2 regions of the Plantactinospora sp. WMMB782 genome follow, and region 2 is predicted to be linked to the other one. Evidence: riboswitches for the same ligand, from Rfam matches in the RefSeq annotation. Region 2 holds a riboswitch; the other holds the start of a gene.

Region 1 (10,696 bases), 4.6 Mb from region 2:
CGTCTGCCGGGTGATGGTCAGCACGGGTACGCCACCGGGAATTCGGAGCGTCTCGGCCTCGTCCCGGACCGGCATCCTCGCCCGAACCCGCTCCCGGACGCCGGTGACGACGATGCCGAGGCTGAAGAGTTGGCCCGTGTTGCCGCCCGGCCAGGGCTCCCGGTCCGGATCGGCCACCGGGGTAGCCGCGACCATGTCGAGCAGCAGGCACGACGTCGACATCTGCTGTGGTACGCCCTGCGACCTGAACACGAACCGGCGCTCAAGGAGCATCGTCCCGGCGTCGACGCCGAACAGTTCTGCCGTCGACGGATCGGCGGGCACTTCTCGGAAGGTCTTGTCCAACTGGTAGTCCGACCAGTCGATCCGCTGGTCCGCCGTGAACGAGGTGCCCAACTCGCCGGTGCGAACCTGCTCCAGCTCCCGCCGATACCGCTCGGCGCCGAGCCGCCGCACCGGCAGGACGGGGCGGGCGTAGGTTCCGCGCCCCATCTCGGTGACGACCAAGCCCTCGCTCCGGAGCAGCGCTACCGCCTCGCGGACGGTACCGCGCGCGACACCGAACTCCTCGATGAGAGCTGACTCCGACGGCAGGATGCTGCCGGGCGGGATCGCGCCGGACAGGATCCGGCGGCGCAGCTCATCCGCAACCCGTCGATAACGAGGTCGGTCGTGCGGGGTAGGCACGTCGGTCACCGTACCCCCGATCAACGTGGTCGTAGCGCTTTGCTCTTTGCGACGATCCTATCTAGACGACCTATCTAGATAGGTGTAACTTGTTGTCCAAGCGGCCGGCACGGTTAGTGATCTAGGGGTAGGCGCTTCTGGGCCGGTCGCCCTCAGGCTGGCATGACATCGACTCCCCACGTCGCAGTCCGGCCGCCCAGAGTCTGGCGCCACCGGTCCCCAGAGCCAATGACCGAGGCGCTCACGACAACATGGCAGGAGATAAGCGTGAAGCTGTGGGAACGGTGGCGAGCCCGCCGCCACCAGAAGTGCGGAGCCGTCCTCATCTGTGGCCTCTCGCGGCTGACCCACGGTCGGTGGCGGCTGCACCGGGCCGGCCGATGCTGACGTGGTGGCTCGGCCTTCGGATCTGGCGACGGCGCCGGGTCCGGGACTACCGGTGGGACGGTCGCCGCTGGTACCGGGTCCATGGACCGACCGGATGATCGGCCCATGGGCGCGCTGGGAGCGATTTGCCGCGCGACAGCGCCGCCGCGAGCGGGACGCCGACGGACACACCCCCGCCGACACATACGACTGCGCGAAATGTGAGCACCCGTGGCCATGCCCGCAGGCGCGTCTGGCCCTTCTCCTCGGCTTCGACGGGGACCGGGTCGGACTCATGATCTACCTCGGTGTCCACCTTGCCCGCGCCCTGGAAGCGTTGCCCGATCGGCACCCAGCACTCATCGTCGGGCAGATCCTGCACTGGGTACCTCGACGCAACTGACCCACTTCACCTACTCGCCCACCCCTGTCGCCAATTCCCTCAGGACCGGGCGCGCCAACGCCTAGCGCCGCTCGGTCGCTCCGTGCGTCTGCCGCTCGGCCAGTTCGACGGCGTTGCGGAAGAGCATCGCCACGGTGGTCGGGCCGACCCCGCCGACCCGGGGCGTGATCGCCCCGGCCACCGTCGCGCACGACTCGTCCAGGTCGGGCAGCAGCCGGCGCCCCGCGTAGCGCACCCCGCCGCCGATCGCGACCGCGCCGGGCCGCAGGTGCTCCGGCCGCAGGATCCCGGGTACGCCCACCGCCGCGACCACCACGTCGGCCCGGCGGGTGTGCCGCTCCCATCCGGGTACGCCACTGTGCACGACGGTGACCGCGGCGTCGGCGGTGGGTCGCTTCTGGCTCAGCAGCAGCGACAGCGGCCGGCCCAGTGTCGTCCCGCGCCCGAGGATCACCACGTCCCGGCCGGCGAGCGGGATCTGGTGGAAGGCGAGCAGCGCCTCGATCCCGGCCGGGGTGCACGGGACCGGGCCGGGCAGCCCGGCGGCGAGCCGGCCCAGGCTCTTCGGGTGCAGCCCGTCGACGTCCTTGGCCGGGTCGATCGCCAGCACCGCCGCCGGGTAGTCGAGGTGCCCGGGAACGGGATGTTGCACCAGGACGGCGTGCACCGCCGGATCCGCGTTGTAATCCTGGATCGCCCGGAGCAGGTCGGCCTGGTCGGCGCTGCCGGGCAGGTGGATGTGCGGGGAGGCGAAGCCAAGTTCGGCGGCGCGCTGCTGCTTCATCCGGATGTAGCCGGCGCTGGCGGAGTCGTCGCCGACCAGAATCGTCGCCAGGCTCGACACGACACCGGCGCGGCGCAGCGCGGCAACCCGGGCGGTCACCTCCGCGAACACCGCCTCGGCGACGGGCCTACCGGGCAGCAGTCGGGCGGTACGGGGCATGGAGTCGGTACGGCTCTCGGGCACGGTCACGGGGCTTCCTCTCGACGCGGAAAGCCCCGGCACCCAGGCGTACGGCGACGGAGTGCAGCCCGGCGCCCGCTTCCCGGTGGTACTCCACCCGACGCCAGTCACGACCGCCGCGCTGAGCCTATCCCCGGTCCGCCACGCCCGCCGGTCACAGCGGGTCAACGCGTCCCTGAGCTGCCCAGACGTCCGGTCGAAGCCTCTCGGTCCCGCTCGACTCGCGGGTGTCGTACCGGGGCCGTACCGTTTTCCTCAGGTGCTCTGACGACCAAGGACGGTGAGGGCGAGATGTCCCGAGAAGGCGATGTCAACCAGCCCACTCGTGAGTTCCCCGGCTACGCGAAGGGAAAGGCCACCCCGCCGGAGCCGGCGGACCCGTGGTCCGACGGCGCGGGGGACGGGACCCGGGAGTTCGACGCCGACCAGCCCCGGCCGGAGCGGTCCGATCCGGAGCCGGCCGGTGCCGGCGGCGGCCGGTGGGGACGCGGCGTGTTCGTGCTTGTCGGCATCATCGGCCTGGCCGCCGTGCTGGTGCTCGGGGTGCAGGTCAGCGGCATCCTGCCGGACTGGCGCAACCCGTTCACCAAGGAGGAGACCGACCGCAGCCAGCCGCCGCTGCTGAAGTCGATCCAGGACCTCAGCCGCTACGTGGCGGCCGAGGGCAACTTCGAGGTCGTCGTCGACCTGGAGAACAACCGCAAGTACGTGCCGGAGTTCCTGCTCGGCGAGCGCACCCTCTTCGTCGGTGCCGGCACCGTCGACGCGTACGTCGACTTCGGAGCGCTGGGTGACGACGCGGTGGTGGTCTCGGAGGACCGGAAGTCGGTGGAGATCAAGCTGCCGGCACCGCAGCTCGGCGAGGTGAACCTGGACCTGGAGCGCAGTTACGTCTTCGCCGAGAAGCGCGGCATCCTCAACCAGCTCGGCGAGGTCTTCGGCGGCGATCCCAACCGGCAGCGCGAGGTCTACCTCAAGGCCGAGCAGAAGATCGCCGACTCGGCGAAGAGCAGCGGGCTCGGCGAGCGTGCCCAGGAGAACACCCGGAAGATGCTCGACCAGATGCTCAGGTCGCTCGGCTACGAGCAGGTCACCATCAGCTACGTCCAGCCGTGACCGTTCGGGCCGGGACGCGTCGGGCATCGCGCCCCGGAGCGTCCCGGCCCGGCGGCAGCGGCACGCCGGGCCGAGTCCGATAGGTCAGTGTGCCGCGACGTAGTGGCGGTCCTCGTTCGGCATGATGATCCAGAGCGCCAGGTAGATCACCACCTGCGTGCCGGGAAGCAGCAGCGACAGGATGAAGAGCAGCCGCATCATTCCGGCGGACATGCCGAAGCGGCGGGCCAGGCCGGCGCAGACGCCGGCGATCATGCGGTTGTCCCGGGGGCGGGTGAGCTTGCGGCTCATCGTCGACTCCTCGATGCGATGGAACGGGCGGCTGATTCCACGGTAGGAACGCGGGGGTGCGCCGCCCTCGGCCTCCAGACGGATCCGGACACCCCGTACCCGTAGGTACTTACCCGGGCGGGCCAGCCGGACACCCGACGCGACGGCCCGAGCGGGGAACCCGCGCCGCAGGCCGGGCATGCCGAGCGCCCAGGCCGGGCGTGCCGAGCGCCCAGGCCGGGCGTGCCCAGCGCCGCAGGCCGGGCGTGCCGAGCGGGGTGGAGCGGGCCGGGGTAGGCTCGCGGACCGGCAGCTCAGGGGCGGGTTCGGCGGATATGCCGGTGACCGTCCGGCGGCCGGTGGGCGGCAACGGGGCCGGCCCGGGAGGAGTTTCGATGATCAGCGCCTTCGACCTGTTCACGGTCGGGATCGGGCCGTCCAGCTCGCACACCGTCGGGCCGATGCGGGCCGCCCGTACCTTCGCGGCCGGGCTGAAGGCGGACGGGCTGCTGGCCGAGACGGCCCGGGTACGCGCCGAACTCTTCGGCTCGCTCGGCGCCACCGGACACGGGCACGGCAGTGGCCCGGCGGTGCTGCTCGGGCTGCTCGGTGAGGCGCCGGAGACGGTGGATCCGGACGGGGTGCCGGAAGCGGTGGCGGCGATCCGGGACGGTGGCCGGCTGGCCGTACTCGGGATGCACGAGGTCGACTTCGACGCCGACCGGGATCTGCTGCTGCACCGCCGCCGGTCGTTACCGTTCCATCCGAACGGGATGACCTTCACCGCGTACGCCCCGTCGGGTGAACCGGTGCGGACCCGGACCTACTACTCGGTCGGCGGCGGGTTCGTGGTCGACGAGACCGCGACCGGCGCGGACCGGATCAAGGCGGACAGCACCCGGGTCCGGTACCCGTTCACGACCGGGGCCGAGCTGCTGGCGCTCACCAGCGAGACCGGACTGTCGATAAGCGGGATCATGCTGGCCAACGAGCGTTCCTGGCGCAGCGAGGCGGAGATCCGTGCCGGCCTGCTGGAGATCTGGCGGGTAATGCGCGAGTGCGTCGACCGGGGCAGCCGGCGGGCCGGGACGCTCCCCGGCGGGCTGCGGGTCCGGCGCCGCGCCGCCGAGCTGCGGCGGAGCCTGGAGGCGGATCCGGGCTCGACCGACCCGCTGCGGGTGATGGACTGGGTGACGCTGTTCGCGCTGGCGGTGAACGAAGAGAACGCGGCCGGCGGCCGGGTGGTGACCGCCCCGACGAACGGGGCGGCCGGGATCATCCCGGCGGTGTTGCACTACTACACCCGGTTCGTGCCGGGGGCGTCCGAGGAGGGCGTACTGCGCTTCCTGCTCGCCGCCGCCGCGATCGGCGTGCTGTTCAAGGAGAACGCCTCGATCTCCGGTGCCGAGGTCGGCTGCCAGGGTGAGGTCGGCTCGGCCTGCTCGATGGCGGCGGCCGGGCTGGCCGAGGCGCTCGGCGGCACTCCGGCGCAGGTGGAGAACGCGGCCGAGATCGGCATGGAGCACAACCTGGGGCTGACCTGCGATCCGGTCGGCGGCCTGGTGCAGATCCCGTGCATCGAGCGGAACGCGGTGGCCAGCATCAAGGCGATCACGGCGGCCCGGCTGGCGTTGCGTGGCGACGGGGAGCACGCGGTGTCCCTGGACAAGGTGATCAAGACGATGCGGGAGACCGGTGCCGACATGAAGGTCAAGTACAAGGAGACCGCCAGGGGCGGTCTCGCGGTGAATGTCATCGAGTGCTGACCCCGCCCGGGTACGGCGGGCGTCGCGGAGGTGGCGGGCGGACGGCCGTCGGGTAGCGTTGACGGGACAGCCGGGAAGACGTTCTACCCCGGTCGATCCTTGTTTGGGGCGATTTTTCCGACTGTTACCCTATGTCGGGCCCGAGCGATCGGTCCCCGAGCGATCGGCCCAGGACGAGCCCGGGAGGCGGCCGTGACGTCTGGCGTGGTGGCGGTGTGGTCGCACCGCAACACGCTCCGGCTGCTGGTCCGGCGGGACCTGGCGGTGAAATACCAGCAGTCGGTGCTGGGCTACCTCTGGTCGCTGATCGAGCCGCTCGGCATGGGCGTCATCTACTTCTTCGTCTTCGGGGTGCTCTACCGCTCGGCCACCGACCGGCACCTCGGGGACGCCGCCGAGTCCTACCCGCTCTTCCTGATCACCGGGATCTTCGCCTGGATGTGGACGAGTTCGGCGATCGGCGAGGCGACCGCCGCGCTCACCGGGCAGGCCCGGCTGATCACCACGATGAACCTGCCCCGCGAGGTCTTCCCGATCGGCCGGGTCGCCGGCCGGTTCGCCGAGTACCTCGCCGGGCTGCCGATCCTGGCCACCATCGCGATCGTCTACGCCTCGCTGGACCGGATCGAGATCGGGGTGTCGCTGCTGGCCCTGCCGCTGGCGGTGCTGATCCAGGCCACCCTGCTGGTCGGGATCGCCCTGCTGCTCTCCTCGCTCAACGTGCTGATGCGGGACATCGAGCGGCTGATGCGGCTGGTCACCCGGGTGCTCTTCTACGCCACCCCGATCATCTACCCGCTGACCCTGGTCCGGGACTCGTCGCTGCCGGGCTGGGTCAAGACCGGGTACGAGCTGAACCCGCTGGTCGGGATCTTCCAGCTCCACCACGCGGTCTGGTATCCGGACGAGTTCCCCGACGCCCGGCTGCTCGGGGTGTCGGTCGGCGGCAGCCTGCTGGTGCTGCTCGCCGGCTGGTGGGTGTTCCGCCGCCTCGAACCCGCCGTGCTGAAGGAGCTGTAGTGGCCGGCGGAGCTGTGCCGGCCGGCGCGACGGGGGTGGGGTAGTGGCCGGGGCGATGGTGCAGGCGGAGAACCTCGGCATCCGGTTCGTCCGCAACCGGCGGCGCAACCTGCGGCTGCGGGAGATGTTCATCCACCGGGGGCGCCGGCAGCCGGCCGCCGGGGTCTTCTGGCCGCTGCGCGACGTCTCCTTCTCGGTCGCCCCCGGCGACACCGTCGGGATCATCGGCCGCAACGGCACCGGCAAGAGCACCCTGCTCCGGCTGATCGCCGGGGTGCTGATCCCGGACGAGGGCCGGATCCGGGTCGGCGGCGCCGTCGCGCCGCTGCTGGAACTCTCCGCCGGCTTCTCCAACGACCTGACCGGGCGGGAGAACGTCCACCTGCTCGGCTCGCTGCACGGGCTCAGCCCGAGCTTCCTGCGGCGGCACTTCGACGAGATCATCGAGTTCTCCGGCGAGCAGATCGCCAAGGCCATCGACACCCCGGTCCGGCACTACTCGTCCGGGATGAAGGTCCGGCTCGGCTTCTCGGTGATCGCCCAACTCCAGCACCCGGTACTGCTGATGGACGAGGTGACGGCGGTCGGCGACGCCGACTTCCGGAAGAAGTGCTACGACACCATCGACCGGCTGATCGCCGAGGGCCGTACGGTGATGCTTGTCTCGCACAACGAGAACGACCTCACCCGGTTCTGTAGCCGGGGACTCTACTTCGACGGAGGACGATTGCGGGTGGACGGCACCATACGCGAGGCACTTGACGCATACCACGACGTGGTCAGGCCGTGATGCTGGCGATCCTGCTCACCCCCACCCGGCCGGGCGCCCCGCTGACCCGGCCCGACGGCCTGCCACTGGCCGCCCGGCTCCGCGACCAGTTGCGCGCGGCCGGCGCCCGGGACGTCGTGCTCACCGACGATCCGGGGCAGGTCGCCGTGCTGGCCGGTACCGCCCGGGAGCCGGTGCTGCTCTGCTCCGGCGACCTGGTCGCGCACGGTGCCGTACTCCGGCACCTGGCCAGCAGCCCGATGCCCGGCACCGTCGCCCTGGTGCTGCCCGAGCCGGGCGCCGGCCCGGTCGGCGTGGTCGAGGACCGCAACCAGGTGGTCGCCGCCGGCCCCGCCGGCACGCTCGGCGCCGCCGCCCCGACCGGCGCCTCCGGCGGAGCGGTACGCGTCGCCGTCGCCGACCTGCCCGCACTGGCCGCCGCCGCCCGCGCCGTCGCCGACGGCAGAGCGGCCCAGGCAGCCGAGGGTGGCACGGCCCTGGCAGCCGAGACTGGCGCGACCCGGACCGCCGAGGCGTCCGGTGGCGCCGGACCGGCCGATCCCGTGCCGCTGCTGGACCGGCTGCTCGCCGGGCTGACCCGGCCCGATCCGGCGACCGGTCGCGACGTCACGGTCTTCGCCCACCGGGTACGCCTGCTCGTCGCCCGCCGGGTCGCCGACCCGACCGGGCTGGCCGAGGCCGAGGCGGCGGTGGCCGCCGTGGACGCCGACCGGGCCGAGCTGCGGCTCTCGGTCAAGGAGAAGGACGACTTCTTCACCACGTACTTCGTCAGCACCTGGTCCCCGTGGGTGACGAAGCTCTGCGCCCGGCTCCGACTCACCCCCACCGGGGTCACCGCGATCTCGGTCGCCTTCGCGGTGGCGGCGGCGGTGCTGTTCGCGTTCGGTGACCGGCCAGCGCTGGTGGCCGGCGCGGTGCTGCTCTACCTCGGCTTCGTGCTCGACTGCGTCGACGGGCAGCTCGCCCGGTACACCAGGCAGTTCAGCCCGTGGGGCGGCTGGCTGGACACCATCGCCGACCGGGCCAAGGAATACCTCGTCTACGCCGGCCTCGGCATCGGGGTCGAACGGGCCGGCGGGCCCGGCTGGGCGCTGGCGATCGCCGCGATGACCCTGCAGACCGTCCGGCACATGACCGACACCTGGTACGGCGCGCTGCACGACGAGGCGGCCCGGCGACCGAAACCGGCGGCCGGGCAGAGCTCCGGCGGGCTCGGCGACCGGCTCAGCCAGGCGTCCAACCGGGTGCAGGCGGACACCGGGTCGCTCACCTACTGGGCGAAGCGGACAGTGGTCTTCCCGATCGGCGAGCGGTGGGCACTGATCTCGCTCACCGTGGCGATCTTCAGTCCGCTGGTCAGCCTGGTCGCCGTACTCGCCTGGGCCGGGTTCGCGGCGCTCTACACGCTGGCCCTGCGTACCCTGCGGGCCCGCTCGATGCGGGTGGCGGTGCTGACCGGCGTCGACACCGGGCTGCACCGCGACGACGGGCCGGCGGTCCGCTGGCTCAGCACGCTCGGCCGGAGCGCCGGACTGCCCGGCCCGCTCGTGCTGGCCCTGCTCGGGGCGGCGGCCGGACTGGCCCTGCTCGGCGCCGGCCTGGCCGGGGTCGGCACCGGGCCGGCGCGCTGGCTGGTGCCGCTCGGCGTCCTCGTGGTGCTCGTCGCCGGGCTGCCGGCGGCGAACCCGCACGGCGGCGCGCTGGACTGGCTGGTCCCGGCCGCGCTGCGGGCCGCCGAATACCTCACGGTGATCGGCACCGGGCTGCTGGTCGACGCCGACGGCGCGGTGATCTTCGCGCTTCTCTTCGTGCTGGCACTGCGGCACTACGACCTCACCGCCCGGCTGGAGAAGCGGGAGCGGGCACCGCTGCTGCACGCGCTCGGGCTCGGCTGGGACGGCCGGCTGGTCCTGCTCGCCGCCGCCGTACTCGCCGGGCCCGGCTTCGGCCGGCTGGCCATGCTGCTGCTCACCGGCTACCTATCGGCGATTTTTGTGGTGAACGCGCTGCGAGGTTGGGTACCCAGGGACATTCCCGCGCCACGACAGCCGGCCGACGCCGCCGTCGGGTCCGGTGGCCACCCCGCCGCACCCGCCGCGTTCGTCACCGCCGGGGCGGGAGAGGGGCCCGTCGCGACCCCGACCCGAGCCGACCCGGCCGGGCCGGCACAGCGGCGGGCACCGGAGGAGAGGACGCCGCCGGTGCAGTGACACGGGCACCTTCGAGCGGGCGGCGCGGCGGAGAGGAACGCATGACGCTGCCAGCGGGGGTACGGCGTCGATGACGCTCATCAGTTTCGTGGTACCGGTCTACCGGGTGCAGGGCTACCTGCGGGAGTGCCTCGACTCGGTCCTCGGCCAGCCGGTCGCGGACATCGAGGTGGTGGTGGTCGACGACTGCTCACCGGACAGCTGCGGTGAGATCATCGCCGAGTACGCCGCCCGGGACGACCGGGTCCGGGCGGTGACCCTTCACCGCAACGTCGGGCTGGGCGAGGCCCGTAACACCGGCCTGGACCAGGCCACCGGCGAGTACGTCTGGTTCCTGGACAGCGACGACTGGCTTGTCGACGGCTGCCTGCCGGCGGTGGCCGAACGGCTGCGCCGGGTCGGGCCGGAGGTGCTGCTCGTCGACCACGTCCGGGCGTACTGGGACCACCGGGTCCGGTGCGGCGACCTGGCCCGGACGGTGCCGGACTCCGGCGACGGGGTCTTCGCCGTCCGGGACCGGCCGGAGCTGCTGGAGGTGTTGCACACCGCATGGAACAAGGTGGTGCGCCGCCGGTTCCTGCGCGACGCCGGCCTGCGCTTCGGCCCCGGCTGGTACGAGGACGTGTCGTTCAGCTATCCGGTGCTGCTGGCCGCCGGCCGGATCAGCGTGCTGGACGAGGTCTGCGTCAACTACCGGCAGCGGCGCTGTGGTGCCATCACCCGGACCCGGGGCGACCGGCACTTCGAGGTGTTCCCGCACTGGCACCGGGTCTTCGAGCTGATGGACCGGTGGGGGCCGGGATACGACGACCTCCGCCCGCTGGTCTTCGAGCGGATGCTCTGGCACTACCTGATCGTGCTCGGCAACGGGCGGCGGCTCTCCCCGGAGCTGCGCCGCGACTTCTTCGCGCAGGTGGTGGCGGACTACCGGCGCTGGCTGCCGCCGGGCGGTTACCGGGTGCCGCGCGGGATCGACGGGGTGAAGCACCGGCTGGTGGCCGGCGACCACTGGTGGGCGTACGCCCTGCTGCGCGCGGTGCACCACGCCCGGGGCGACGCCCGCCGGCTGGTCCGGCATCGGCTGGTCCGGCGCTGGCGGCGGTC
Region 2 (10,696 bases):
CGACGCTGAGCGCGTACTTCATCCTGGCCGCGAACTCCTGGATGCAGAACCCGGTCGGCTACCGGATCAACCCGGACACCGGCCGGGCCGAACTCACCGACATCGGCGCCGTACTCACCAACAAGGTCACCCTGGTCACCTTCCCGCACACCATCGCCGGCTGCTTCCTGGTCGCCGGGTCGCTGATGGTCGCGGTCGCCGCCTGGCACCTGCGCCGCCCCGCCGGACAGGACACCGCCGACGGCACCGGCCGGCCCGGCCCGGCAGCGGAGGACCGGCCCGACGTGGCGGCGGGGGAGGACCGGGCCGCGTTCCGGTACGCCGCCCGGTTCGGTGCCTGGGTCACCCTCGCCGCCGCGGTCGCCGTCGTGGTCACCGGCGACCTGCAAGGCAAGATCATGACGCAGGTGCAGCCGATGAAGATGGCCGCCGCCGAGGCGCTCTACGACACCGAGGCACCCGCCTCGCTCTCCGTGTTCACCGTCGGCAGCCTGGACGGCAGCCGGGAACTCTTCGCCCTCAAGATCCCGTACCTGCTCTCGGTGCTCGGCACCGGCGACCCGAACGGCGAGGTCCGGGGGATCAACGACCTCCAGGCCCAGTACGTCGCCCAGTACGGCCCCGGCAGCTACACCCCGATCATCCCGGTCACCTACTGGAGCTTCCGATTCATGATCGGCTTCGGCCTGGCCGCCGCCGCGATCGCCGCCCTCGTGCTCTGGACCCACCGTCGTGGCCGCACCCCGAACTCCCGCTGGCTGGTCCGGGCCGGCCTGGTCATGCCGGTCCTGCCGCTGGCCGCGAACTGCTTCGGCTGGATCTTCACCGAGATGGGCCGGCAGCCGTGGGTCGTCTTCGGCGAGATGCTCACCCGCGACGGCGTCTCCCGCAGCGTCTCCCTGGCCGAGGTGCTCACCTCGTTCACCGCCTTCACCCTGGTCTACGCCACCCTCGCCGTCGTCGAGGTCCGGCTGCTGATCCGGTACGCCCGCGCCGGCCTGCCGGACACCGGCCCACCGCCGGAACCCGACACCGACACCGACGACGAGAACCGCCCGCTCGCCTTCGCCTACTGACGCCGCCCGCCGGCCCGACACCCAACCGACGACCCACACCCGACCGGAGTCCACCGTGGACCTGCCCACCGTCTGGTTCCTGCTCATCGCCGTCCTCTTCACCGGCTACTTCGTCCTGGAGGGCTTCGACTTCGGCGTCGGCATCCTGCTGCCGGTGCTCGGCCGCGACGACCGGGAACGCCGAGTGCTGATCAACACCATCGGGCCGGTCTGGGACGGCAACGAGGTCTGGCTGATCACCGCCGTCGGTGCCCTCTTCGCCGCCTTCCCCGCCTGGTACGCCAGCCTGCTCTCCGGCTTCTACCTGCCACTCCTGCTCGTCCTGCTCGCCCTGATCTTCCGGGGAGTCGCCTTCGAGTACCGCCACAAGCGCCCCGACCCGCGCTGGAAGGCCCGCTGGGACCTCGCCATCTTCCTCGGCTCCCTGCTTCCGGCCGCCATCTGGGGAGTGCTGCTCGGCAACCTGCTGCGCGGCGTACCGCTGGACGCCCGGGGCGATCACACCGGTGGGCTGCTCGACCTGCTCAACCCGTACGCGCTGCTCGGCGGGGCGACCACGACGGCGCTGTTCGTCACGCACGGCGCCGTCTTCCTGGCGCTGAAGACCACCGGCGAGATCCGGGTCCGGGCCGGCCGGCTCGCCGCCCGGGCCGCCGGGGCGACCGCCGCCGTCACCGCCGCGTTCCTGGCCGCCAGCCTCACCCTCCGGCACACCCCGGCCGCCGTCGCGCTCGCCGCCGCCGCCGGACTCGCCCTGGCCGGCACCCTGGCCGCCAGCCGGGTACGCCGGGAGGGCTGGGCCTTCACCGGCACCGCCGCCGCGATCGGGCTGACCGTCGCGACCCTGTTCGCCGCGCTCTTCCCGACCGTGCTGCCCTCCACCGCCGACCCGGCCGGCACCCTCACCGTCGCCAACGCCGCCTCCAGCCCCTACACGCTGACCGTGATGACCTGGGTGGCCGCCTTCTTCACCCCCGTCGTCCTCGGCTACCAGGGCTGGACCTACTGGGTGTTCCGCAAACGGATCGGGATCGGCAACATCCCCCGCTGACCGGCCTCCGCCAGCATCGGCCAGGACTTGAGACTTTCCGGCAACCAGAGCAACCAGAAGCAGGCAGCACCGCAGCCAAAGCCTCCCATAGGACTTCAATGAAACAATTGAAGTGAAAGGCTCGCACAGGGCATCGACTTCTGGTAGCCGCACGGAGGCACCGATGGGACAGCTCCCGATCCGGACCATCCGGGTCGCCGACACCACCCGGATCACGCCACGGATGGCCCGGATCACCTTCACCGGCGACGACCTCGCCGACCTGCGCCTCGACGGCCCCGACCAGCAGGTGAAGCTCTACTTCCCCAGACCCGGACAGCACCGCCCCCGGCTTCCCGAACCCGACCCCGACCTCTGGCGCTGGTACGCCGGCTTCGCCGAGATCCCCGAACCCGTGCGCCCGTGGACCCGCAGCTACACCATCCGGGCACACCACCCGCACGGCAACCTGATCGACATCGACTTCGCCCTGCACCGAAACGCCGGCCCGGCCACCCGCTGGGCCGCCTCCGCCGCCCCCGGCGACATCCTCGGCATGTTCGGCCCGTCGGCGGTCTTCGCCCGCCCGGTCCCGATCGGCGGCACCGACTGGATGCTGCTGGCCGGCGACGAGTCGGCCCTGCCGGCGATCGGCACCATCGTCGAGGCGCTGCCCGCCGGCGCCCGCGCGCACGCCTTCGTCGAGATCCCGGACCGGGCCGAGGAGCAGCACCTCGACACCCGGGCCGAGGTCACCCTGCACTGGCTGCACCGCGACAGCCCATCCGACACCCGGCTGCTCGACGCCGTCCGGGCCGCCACCTTCCCGGCCGGCACCGTGCACGCCTGGCTGGCCGGCGAGGCCGGCACCGTACGCGCCCTGCGCCGGCACCTCGTCGACGACCGGGGACTGCCGAAACGGTCGATCGACTTCGCCGGCTACTGGCGACGGAACCTGACCCAGGACGACGACCCGACCGCGGAGGACCTCGCCGAAGCCCGCGAACGCCTCGCCGAGGCCGGCGCCGGAGCGGCCACGACGCCCGACTGAACGCCACCCCCGGCACGCCTGACCGGGCGCGAAGCGGACGTGGGCGGCGAGGCCGATCCAGCAGACCGGCACCCGCCCACCCGGCACCCGGCCGGGCTCAGCCCAGGTCGACAGTCGGATACAGCGGATGGTCCGCCAGCAGGTCGGCGGCCTGCCCGGCGACCCGCCCCGCCACCGCCCGGTCCAGCACGTACCGCGCCTTGGACGGGGCGCCGTCCGGCCCCGTCCCCGGCCGGGTCTCGGTCAACACCGTGTGCAGCAGCCCGGCGATCTCGTCCATCTCCGCCGTGCCGAGCCCCCGACTCGTCAACGCCGGGGTGCCGAGCCGGATCCCCGAGGTGTACCAGGCGCCGTTCGGGTCCAGGGGCACCGAGTTCCGGTTCGTCACGATGCCGGCGTCCAGCAGTGCCGCCTCCGCCTGCCGCCCGGTCAGCCCGTACGCCGACACGTCCACCAGCAGCAGGTGGTTGTCGGTACCCCCGGTCACCAGCCGGACGCCCCGGCGCGACAGCCCCTCCGCCAGCGCCACCGCGTTGGCCAACACCTGCTCCGCGTACGCGCCGAACTCCGGCCGCCGCGCCTCCGCCAACGCGACAGCCTTGCCCGCCATCACGTGCGGCAACGGTCCACCGAGCACCATCGGGCAGCCCCGGTCGACCTGCCCGGCCAGCTCCGGCCCGCACAGCACCATCCCGCCGCGCGGACCCCGCAGCGACTTGTGCGTCGTCGACGTCACCAGGTGGGCGTGCGGCACCGGGTCGAAGTCACCGGCGAACACCTTCCCGGCGACCAGGCCGGCGAAGTGCGCCATGTCGACCATCAGCGTCGCGCCGACCTCGTCGGCGATCTCCCGCATCAGCCGGAAGTTCACCCGCCGCGGATACGCCGAATAGCCGGCCATCAGGATCAGCGGCCGGAATTCCCGGGCGATCCGGCGCACCTCGGCGTAGTCCAGCAGCCCGGTCTCCGGGTCGGTCCCGTAACTGCGCTGGTCGAACATCTTGCCGGAGATGTTCGGCCGGAAGCCGTGCGTGAGGTGCCCGCCCGCGTCCAACGACATGCCGAGCATCCGCTGGTCGCCCAGCTCCCGCCGGAGCACCGCCCAGTCGCCCTCGGTCAACTCGTTGACCTGCCGCACCCCGGCCCGGCGCAGGGCCGGCGCCTCCACCCGGTCGGCGAGCACCGCCCAGAACGCCACCAGGTTCGCGTCGATCCCGGAATGCGGCTGCACGTACGCGTGCGCCGCCCCGAACAGCTCCCGGGCATGTTCGGCCGCCACCGACTCCACGGTGTCGACGTTGCGGCAGCCGGCGTAGAACCGGCGCCCGACCGTGCCCTCGGCGTACTTGTCGCTGAACCAGTTGCCCATCGCCAGCAGTACCGCCGGGGAGGCGTAGTTCTCCGCGGCGACCAACTTCAACGACTCGCGCTGGTCGGCCAGCTCCGCACCGATCGCGTCGGCGATCCGGGGCTCCACCGCACGCACCACGTCGAGCGCCGCGCGGAACGCGACCGACTCGGTGCCGGGCGGGGACACCCGCGCCGAACCGGGCTGGGCAACGGGCTGGGACAACCGATCTGCCATGCACACCTCCTGGGCAGGAAAAACGGCCCAGGCGCACGGCACACGTCACTCGACGGGACCGCTTCCCGATGGTTGACCCCATCCCGAGCACGCCAGTCACGGTCCGGGCCGAGCGTACCAACCCGCCCGGCCCCCGGCGACCCGCCGCACCGAACCGGCGCCGATCCGAGGCGGCGCCGATCGACGGGGCGTCCCACTGGCGCCAGGCGTCGCGCAGCTCGCGTCGCCTTCCCCGAGCCGCGACCCGTCGCCGCGGCTCAGCCCGCGTCCCGCAGCTCCGCCAGCCGCGCCTCGATCTCCGCCAACTCGGCCCGCAGCTTCTCCGCCTGCTGCTCGGCCTCCCGCCGCTCCACCGCCATGATCTGCTCGACCGCCTCGTGCACCCCGGGCACGTCGATCAACGCGATCATCTTCAACGCCTCGGCCGGCTTGATCACGTACGGCTTCGCCAGCGACTTCGTACCCTGGGCCGCCGCCAGCGTCCACTCACCGTCCGCGTACGTCAACGTCACCGTCAGGCCCGCCGGACCCTTCGGCTTCGTCGCCTTGGCCGCCCGCCGGGCCGGCTTCGCCTCGCCCTCGCCGCTCGCCGGGCTGGCCGGGGGCGCGTCCACTGCGGTCACTGCTGCCTCCTTGCGGGGTGCCGGAACCGGCTCCCGGACAATCTTGAACTCTGGTTCGGCGACCGGCTCGGGCTCCGGCTCGGACCGGACCGGCGCCCGCCGCCCCGTCGCACCCTTCGGCGCGATCGCCAGGTCGGTGGGGGAGAACGGCAACTCGTCGCGACCGAACCGGACCACCACCCACTCCTCGGAGACCTCCGGATCGGTCAACTCCACCACCTGACCGAGCTGACCGGCGATCTGCCCCGCCGCCTCGGTGAACACCACCTTCGGCTTGCGACCACCCGCCAACGCGTCCCTGATCTGCTGCAACTCCTCGGTGGACAACCCCTGGTCGGCGGTACGCGCGGCAGCCATCGAATCCCTCTTCCGTACACCTGTTTGATTTCTGACTTACTACCAGGCCGGCCCGACAACGTCGAGACGGACACACCGACCCGAGATCAACAGAACCGGGGGAGCGTACCGGCCGGCCCCGACCCGACCCGGCCCGCCCGCGCCTGGCAGGATCGCCAGCTGTCGGCCCGCCGGGCGCCGGACCCGACAGCGCCGCCGCCATGATCGGCCCGGACGCCGGTCGAGGCGGACAGCACGAGGCGACGAACGAGGGGAGACAGCCCGTGACTCCACTGACGGTGGTGACCGGCGGCAGCCGGGGAATCGGCGCCGCCACCGTGCGCCAACTCGCCGCCGCAGGGCACGACCTGGTCTTCTGCTACCGCAGCGACAGCACCGCCGCCGACGAGGTGGTCCGGGACGTCACCGCCGCCGGACGCCGCTGCGTCGCCGTCCGCGCCGACACCACCGACCCCGACCAGGTGACCCGGCTCTTCGACCGGGCCGGCGAACTCGGCGAGCTGACCGGCCTGGTGAACAACGCCGGCGTCACCAGCCCGATCGGCCCGTTCACCGAACTCACCGTCGCGGACCTGCGACACGTCGTCGACGTCAACCTGATCGGGTACGTCCTCTGCGCCCAACAGGCCGCCCGCCGGATGCCTCCCGGCGGCGCGATCGTCAACGTCTCCTCCGGCGCCGCCACCCTCGGCAGCCCCGGCGAGTACGTGCACTACGCCGCCGTGAAGGCCGCCACCGACACCCTGACCGTCGGCCTGGCCAAGGAACTCGGCCCGCACGGCATCCGGGTCAACGCCGTCGCCCCCGGCATCATCCGCACCGAGATCCACGCCCGCTCCGGCCAACCGGACCGGCCGGACCAGGCCGCCGCCGCCATCCCACTGGGCCGGGCCGGTGAACCCGACGAGGTCGCCGCCGCCATCACCTGGCTGCTCGGCCCCGGCGCCAGCTACACCACCGGCACCGTGCTACGCGTCGCGGGTGGCCGCTGACCAGCCCGAACCCCCGGCCGGACTAGCCGCGGAAGCAGGGCCGGATGACAACAGGGCCGGATGACAAACAGGCACAAACCAGCCACTGGCGCTCGCCGCCTGGGCAACACCCGACCCAACATGGCACCATCGCCCAGGTGACCAGCACCTCCGCCGAACAGCACCTGCGTGACCTCGCCCGGCTGCGCCGCGTCCGCGACCGCATCGACCGCGAACACGCCCGGCCGCTGGACGTCGAGGCGCTGGCCCGGGGCGTGAACATGTCCGCCGGACACCTCAGCCGGCAGTTCCGGCAGGTCTACGGCGAGTCGCCCTACTCGTACCTCATGACCCGGCGGATCGAACGCGCGATGGCGCTGCTGCGCCGTGGCGACCTCAGCGTCACCGAAGTCTGCTTCACGGTCGGCTGCTCCTCCCTGGGCACCTTCAGCACCCGCTTCACCGAGCTGGTAGGCATGCCGCCGAGCACCTACCGGGCGCGGGCGGCGGACGGGACCGCCGAGATGCCATCCTGCCTGGCGAAACAGGTGACCAGACCGATCAGGAATCGAGAAGCGGGGCCCGCGCGGCCACAACTAGCGTGACCGGCATGGACATCACCATTCACGCGGCCTTCCTTCCGCAGACCGACCCGGACGCCGCCCTGGGCTTCTACCGCGACATCCTCGGCTTCGAGGTCCGCAACGACGTCGGGTACTCCGGAATGCGGTGGATCACCGTCGGCCCCGTCGGACAGCCGGGCACCTCCATCGTGCTGCACCCGCCGGCCGCCGACCCCGGCATCACCGACGACGAACGGCGCACCATACTCGAACTGATCGCCAAGGGCACCTACACCGCGATCACCCTGGCCACCCACGACCTCGACGGCGTCTTCGACCGGCTACAGGCCAGCGGCGCCGACGTCGTCCAGGAGCCGACCGACCAGCCGTACGGCATCCGCGACTGCGCCTTCCGTGACCCCACCGGCAACCTGATCCGGATCAACCAGATCGGCTGACCGGCCGTCCAGGACGACCACCACCGATCCCGACCGCAGAGCCCGATGGAGACCAGATAAGCATGGCCACCGAGACCGGGGCGTCGGCCCCGTACGCCGCCGACAGTCACGACCTGATCCGGGTACAGGGCGCCCGGGAGAACAACCTCAAGGACGTCGACGTCGAGATCCCGAAGCGCCGGCTGACGGTCTTCACCGGCGTCTCCGGCTCCGGCAAGAGCTCGCTCGTGTTCGGCACCATCGCCGCCGAGTCACAGCGGCTGATCAACGAAACCTACAGCGCCTTCCTGCAGGGCTTCATGCCGTCGCTGTCCCGACCCGAGGTCGACCTGCTCGACGGGCTGACCACGGCGATCATCGTCGACCAGGAACGGATGGGCGCCAACCCCCGCTCCACGGTCGGCACCGCCACCGACGCCAACGCCATGCTCCGGATCCTCTTCAGCCGGCTCGGGGACCCGCACATCGGCTCGCCGAACGCGTACTCGTTCAACGTCCCCTCGGTGAAGGCCAGCGGCGCGATCACCGTGGAACGCGGCGCCGGCAAGACGAAGACCGAGAAGGCGACCTTCACCCGGCTCGGCGGCATGTGCCCGCGCTGCGAGGGGATGGGCTCGGTCACCGACTTCGACCTGACCGCGCTCTACGACGACAACCTCTCGCTCAACGAGGGCGCCCTCACCATCCCCGGCTACAGCATGGACGGCTGGTACGGCCGCATCTACCGCGGCTGTGGCTTCTTCGACCCGGACAAGCCGATCAGCAGGTACACCAAGCGGGAACTGCACGACCTGCTGCACAAGGAACCCACCAAAATCAAGGTGGACGGGATCAACCTGACCTACGAGGGGCTGATCCCCAAGATCCAGAAATCGTTCCTGTCCAAGGACGTCGACGCACTCCAACCGCACATCCGCGCCTTCGTCGACCGGGCGATCACCTTCACCACCTGCCCCGAATGCGCCGGCACCCGCCTGGGCAAGGAAGCCCGCTCCTCGAAGATCAAGGGTAGGAACATCGCCGACGTCTGCGCCATGCAGATCAGCGACCTGGCCGACTGGATCCGCGACCTCGACGAACCATCGGTCGCCCCGCTCCTCGCCGGCCTGCAACACCTCCTCGACTCCTTCGCCGAGATCGGCCTCGGATACCTCTCCCTCGACCGCCCCTCCGGCACCCTGTCCGGGGGAGAGGCCCAACGCACCAAGATGATCCGCCACCTCGGCAGCGCCCTCACCGACGTCACCTACGTCTTCGACGAACCGACGATCGGACTGCACCCGCACGACATCCAGCGGATGAACGACCTGCTGCTGCGCCTGCGGGACAAGGGCAACACCGTACTCGTCGTGGAACACAAACCCGAGACGATCGCGATCGCCGACCACGTCGTCGACCTCGGCCCCGGCGCCGGCACCAACGGCGGCACCGTCTGCTTCGAAGGCACCGTCGACGGACTACGCCGCAGCGACACCGTCACCGGCCGGCACCTCGACGACCGCGCCACCCTCAAGAAAACCGTACGCACCCCCACCGGCAAACTGGAGATCCGCGGCGCCGCCACCCACAACCTCCGCGACGTCGACGTCGACATCCCGACCGGAGTACTCTGCGTCGTCACCGGCGTCGCCGGCTCCGGCAAGAGCTCACTGATCCACGGCTCCGTCGCCGGCCGCGACGGGGTGATCTCGATCGACCAGGGCGCCATCCGCGGCTCACGACGCAGCAACCCGGCCACCTACACCGGACTGCTCGACCCGATCCGCAAGGCGTTCGCCAAGACCAACGGAGTCAAGCCGGCCCTGTTCAGCGCCAACTCCGAAGGCGCCTGCCCCACCTGCAACGGCGCCGGCGTGATCTACACCGACCTCGGCGTCATGGCCACCGTCGAATCCACCTGCGAGGAATGCGAAGGCAAGCGGTTCCAGGCCTCCGTACTCGAATACACCCTCGGCGGCCGCAACATCGCCGAAGTACTCGCGATGTCGGTCACCGAAGCCGAGGAGTTCTTCGGCACCGGCGACGCCAGGACGCCCGCCGCACACAGCATCCTCGACCGGCTCGCCGACGTCGGACTCGGCTACCTCAGCCTCGGCCAACCCCTCACCACCCTCTCCGGCGGCGAGCGGCAGCGGCTCAAACTCGCCACCCACATGGGCGGCAAGGGCGGCACCTACATCCTCGACGAACCGACCACCGGCCTGCACCTCGCCGACGTCGAACAACTACTCGGCCTGCTCGACCGGCTCGTCGACTCCGGCAAGTCGGTGATCGTCATCGAACACCACCAGGCGGTCATGGCACACGCCGACTGGATCGTCGACCTCGGCCCCGGCGCCGGCCACGACGGCGGCCGGATCGTCTTCGAAGGCACCCCCGCCGACCTCGTCGCCGCCCGCACCACCCTCACCGGCCAGCACCTCGCCGCCTACGTCGGCCGCTGACCGGCGCCGACCCCAGGCGTTCCCCGTCCGGGCACCGCCGTTCGCGGTGCCCGGACGGGCCCCCGTCGCCCCGCCGGTCCGGCCGGTCGTGGCTGTCCGCGTCGCACCCGGACCGGCAAGCAGCCGGAGTCGAGCAGGTGCGCGGTGCGTCGTCACCGCTCGGCCGACCGGTCCCCGTCCGCTGTCCCGTCCGCGTCCCGGTCGCGCTGCACCGCCTCCGCGATCTGCCTGATCCGCCGCAGCCGGGCGTCCCAGGCAGCCCCCACCTCGGCAAGCTGGGCGACGGCACGGGCGAGCTGGGCCTGGTCGACCCGGAACCGCCGCTCCCGGCCGACGGTGCTGGCCCGCACCAGACCCACCCGGTCGAGGACGACCAGATGCTTCGCCACCGCCTGCCGGGTCACCGGCAACCGCTCGCTCAGGCTTGTCGCCGTCCCGCCGCCCGCGCTGAGCAGCAGATCGAGCATCCGACGCCGGACCGGGTCGCCGACCGCCGACCAGAGGTCGTCGTCCACCCTCACCGCCGCGCGCCCGCACC

The links. Region 2 has a riboswitch for ZMP and ZTP ahead of ACN28A_RS31020 (glycine hydroxymethyltransferase). Riboswitches for the same ligand answer to the same signal wherever they lie in the genome.
Region 1: it holds a riboswitch for ZMP and ZTP, as region 2 does, so the genes downstream of both, ACN28A_RS10710 (bifunctional 5,10-methylenetetrahydrofolate dehydrogenase/5,10-methenyltetrahydrofolate cyclohydrolase) here and ACN28A_RS31020 (glycine hydroxymethyltransferase) in region 2, are expected to answer to the same signal.

The regions. Positions count from the first base shown of each region.
Region 1 is NZ_JBMHMC010000007.1:1,891,620-1,902,315, reverse strand. Features, by position in the region: gene ACN28A_RS10715 (GntR family transcriptional regulator) at 1-687, opposite strand, end outside; gene ACN28A_RS10710 (bifunctional 5,10-methylenetetrahydrofolate dehydrogenase/5,10-methenyltetrahydrofolate cyclohydrolase) at 1,518-2,399, opposite strand; ZMP/ZTP riboswitch at 2,454-2,541, opposite strand; gene ACN28A_RS10705 (DUF4230 domain-containing protein) at 2,712-3,536, shown strand; gene ACN28A_RS10700 (PspC domain-containing protein) at 3,621-3,827, opposite strand; gene ACN28A_RS10695 (L-serine ammonia-lyase) at 4,202-5,572, shown strand; gene ACN28A_RS10690 (ABC transporter permease) at 5,765-6,592, shown strand; gene ACN28A_RS10685 (ABC transporter ATP-binding protein) at 6,648-7,382, shown strand; partial or broken gene ACN28A_RS10680 (DUF5941 domain-containing protein) at 7,382-9,466, shown strand; gene ACN28A_RS10675 (bifunctional glycosyltransferase/CDP-glycerol:glycerophosphate glycerophosphotransferase) at 9,663-10,696, shown strand, end outside.
Region 2 is NZ_JBMHMC010000007.1:6,484,631-6,495,326, reverse strand. Features, by position in the region: gene ACN28A_RS31035 (cytochrome ubiquinol oxidase subunit I) at 1-1,076, shown strand, start outside; gene cydB (cytochrome d ubiquinol oxidase subunit II) at 1,132-2,127, shown strand; gene ACN28A_RS31025 (siderophore-interacting protein) at 2,291-3,157, shown strand; gene ACN28A_RS31020 (glycine hydroxymethyltransferase) at 3,255-4,742, opposite strand; ZMP/ZTP riboswitch at 4,761-4,852, opposite strand; gene ACN28A_RS31015 (hypothetical protein) at 5,000-5,722, opposite strand; gene ACN28A_RS31010 (SDR family oxidoreductase) at 5,986-6,714, shown strand; gene ACN28A_RS31005 (helix-turn-helix transcriptional regulator) at 6,852-7,298, shown strand; gene ACN28A_RS31000 (VOC family protein) at 7,304-7,714, shown strand; gene ACN28A_RS30995 (ATP-binding cassette domain-containing protein) at 7,777-10,158, shown strand; gene ACN28A_RS30990 (ArsR/SmtB family transcription factor) at 10,311-10,679, opposite strand; gene ACN28A_RS30985 (SRPBCC domain-containing protein) at 10,676-10,696, opposite strand, start outside.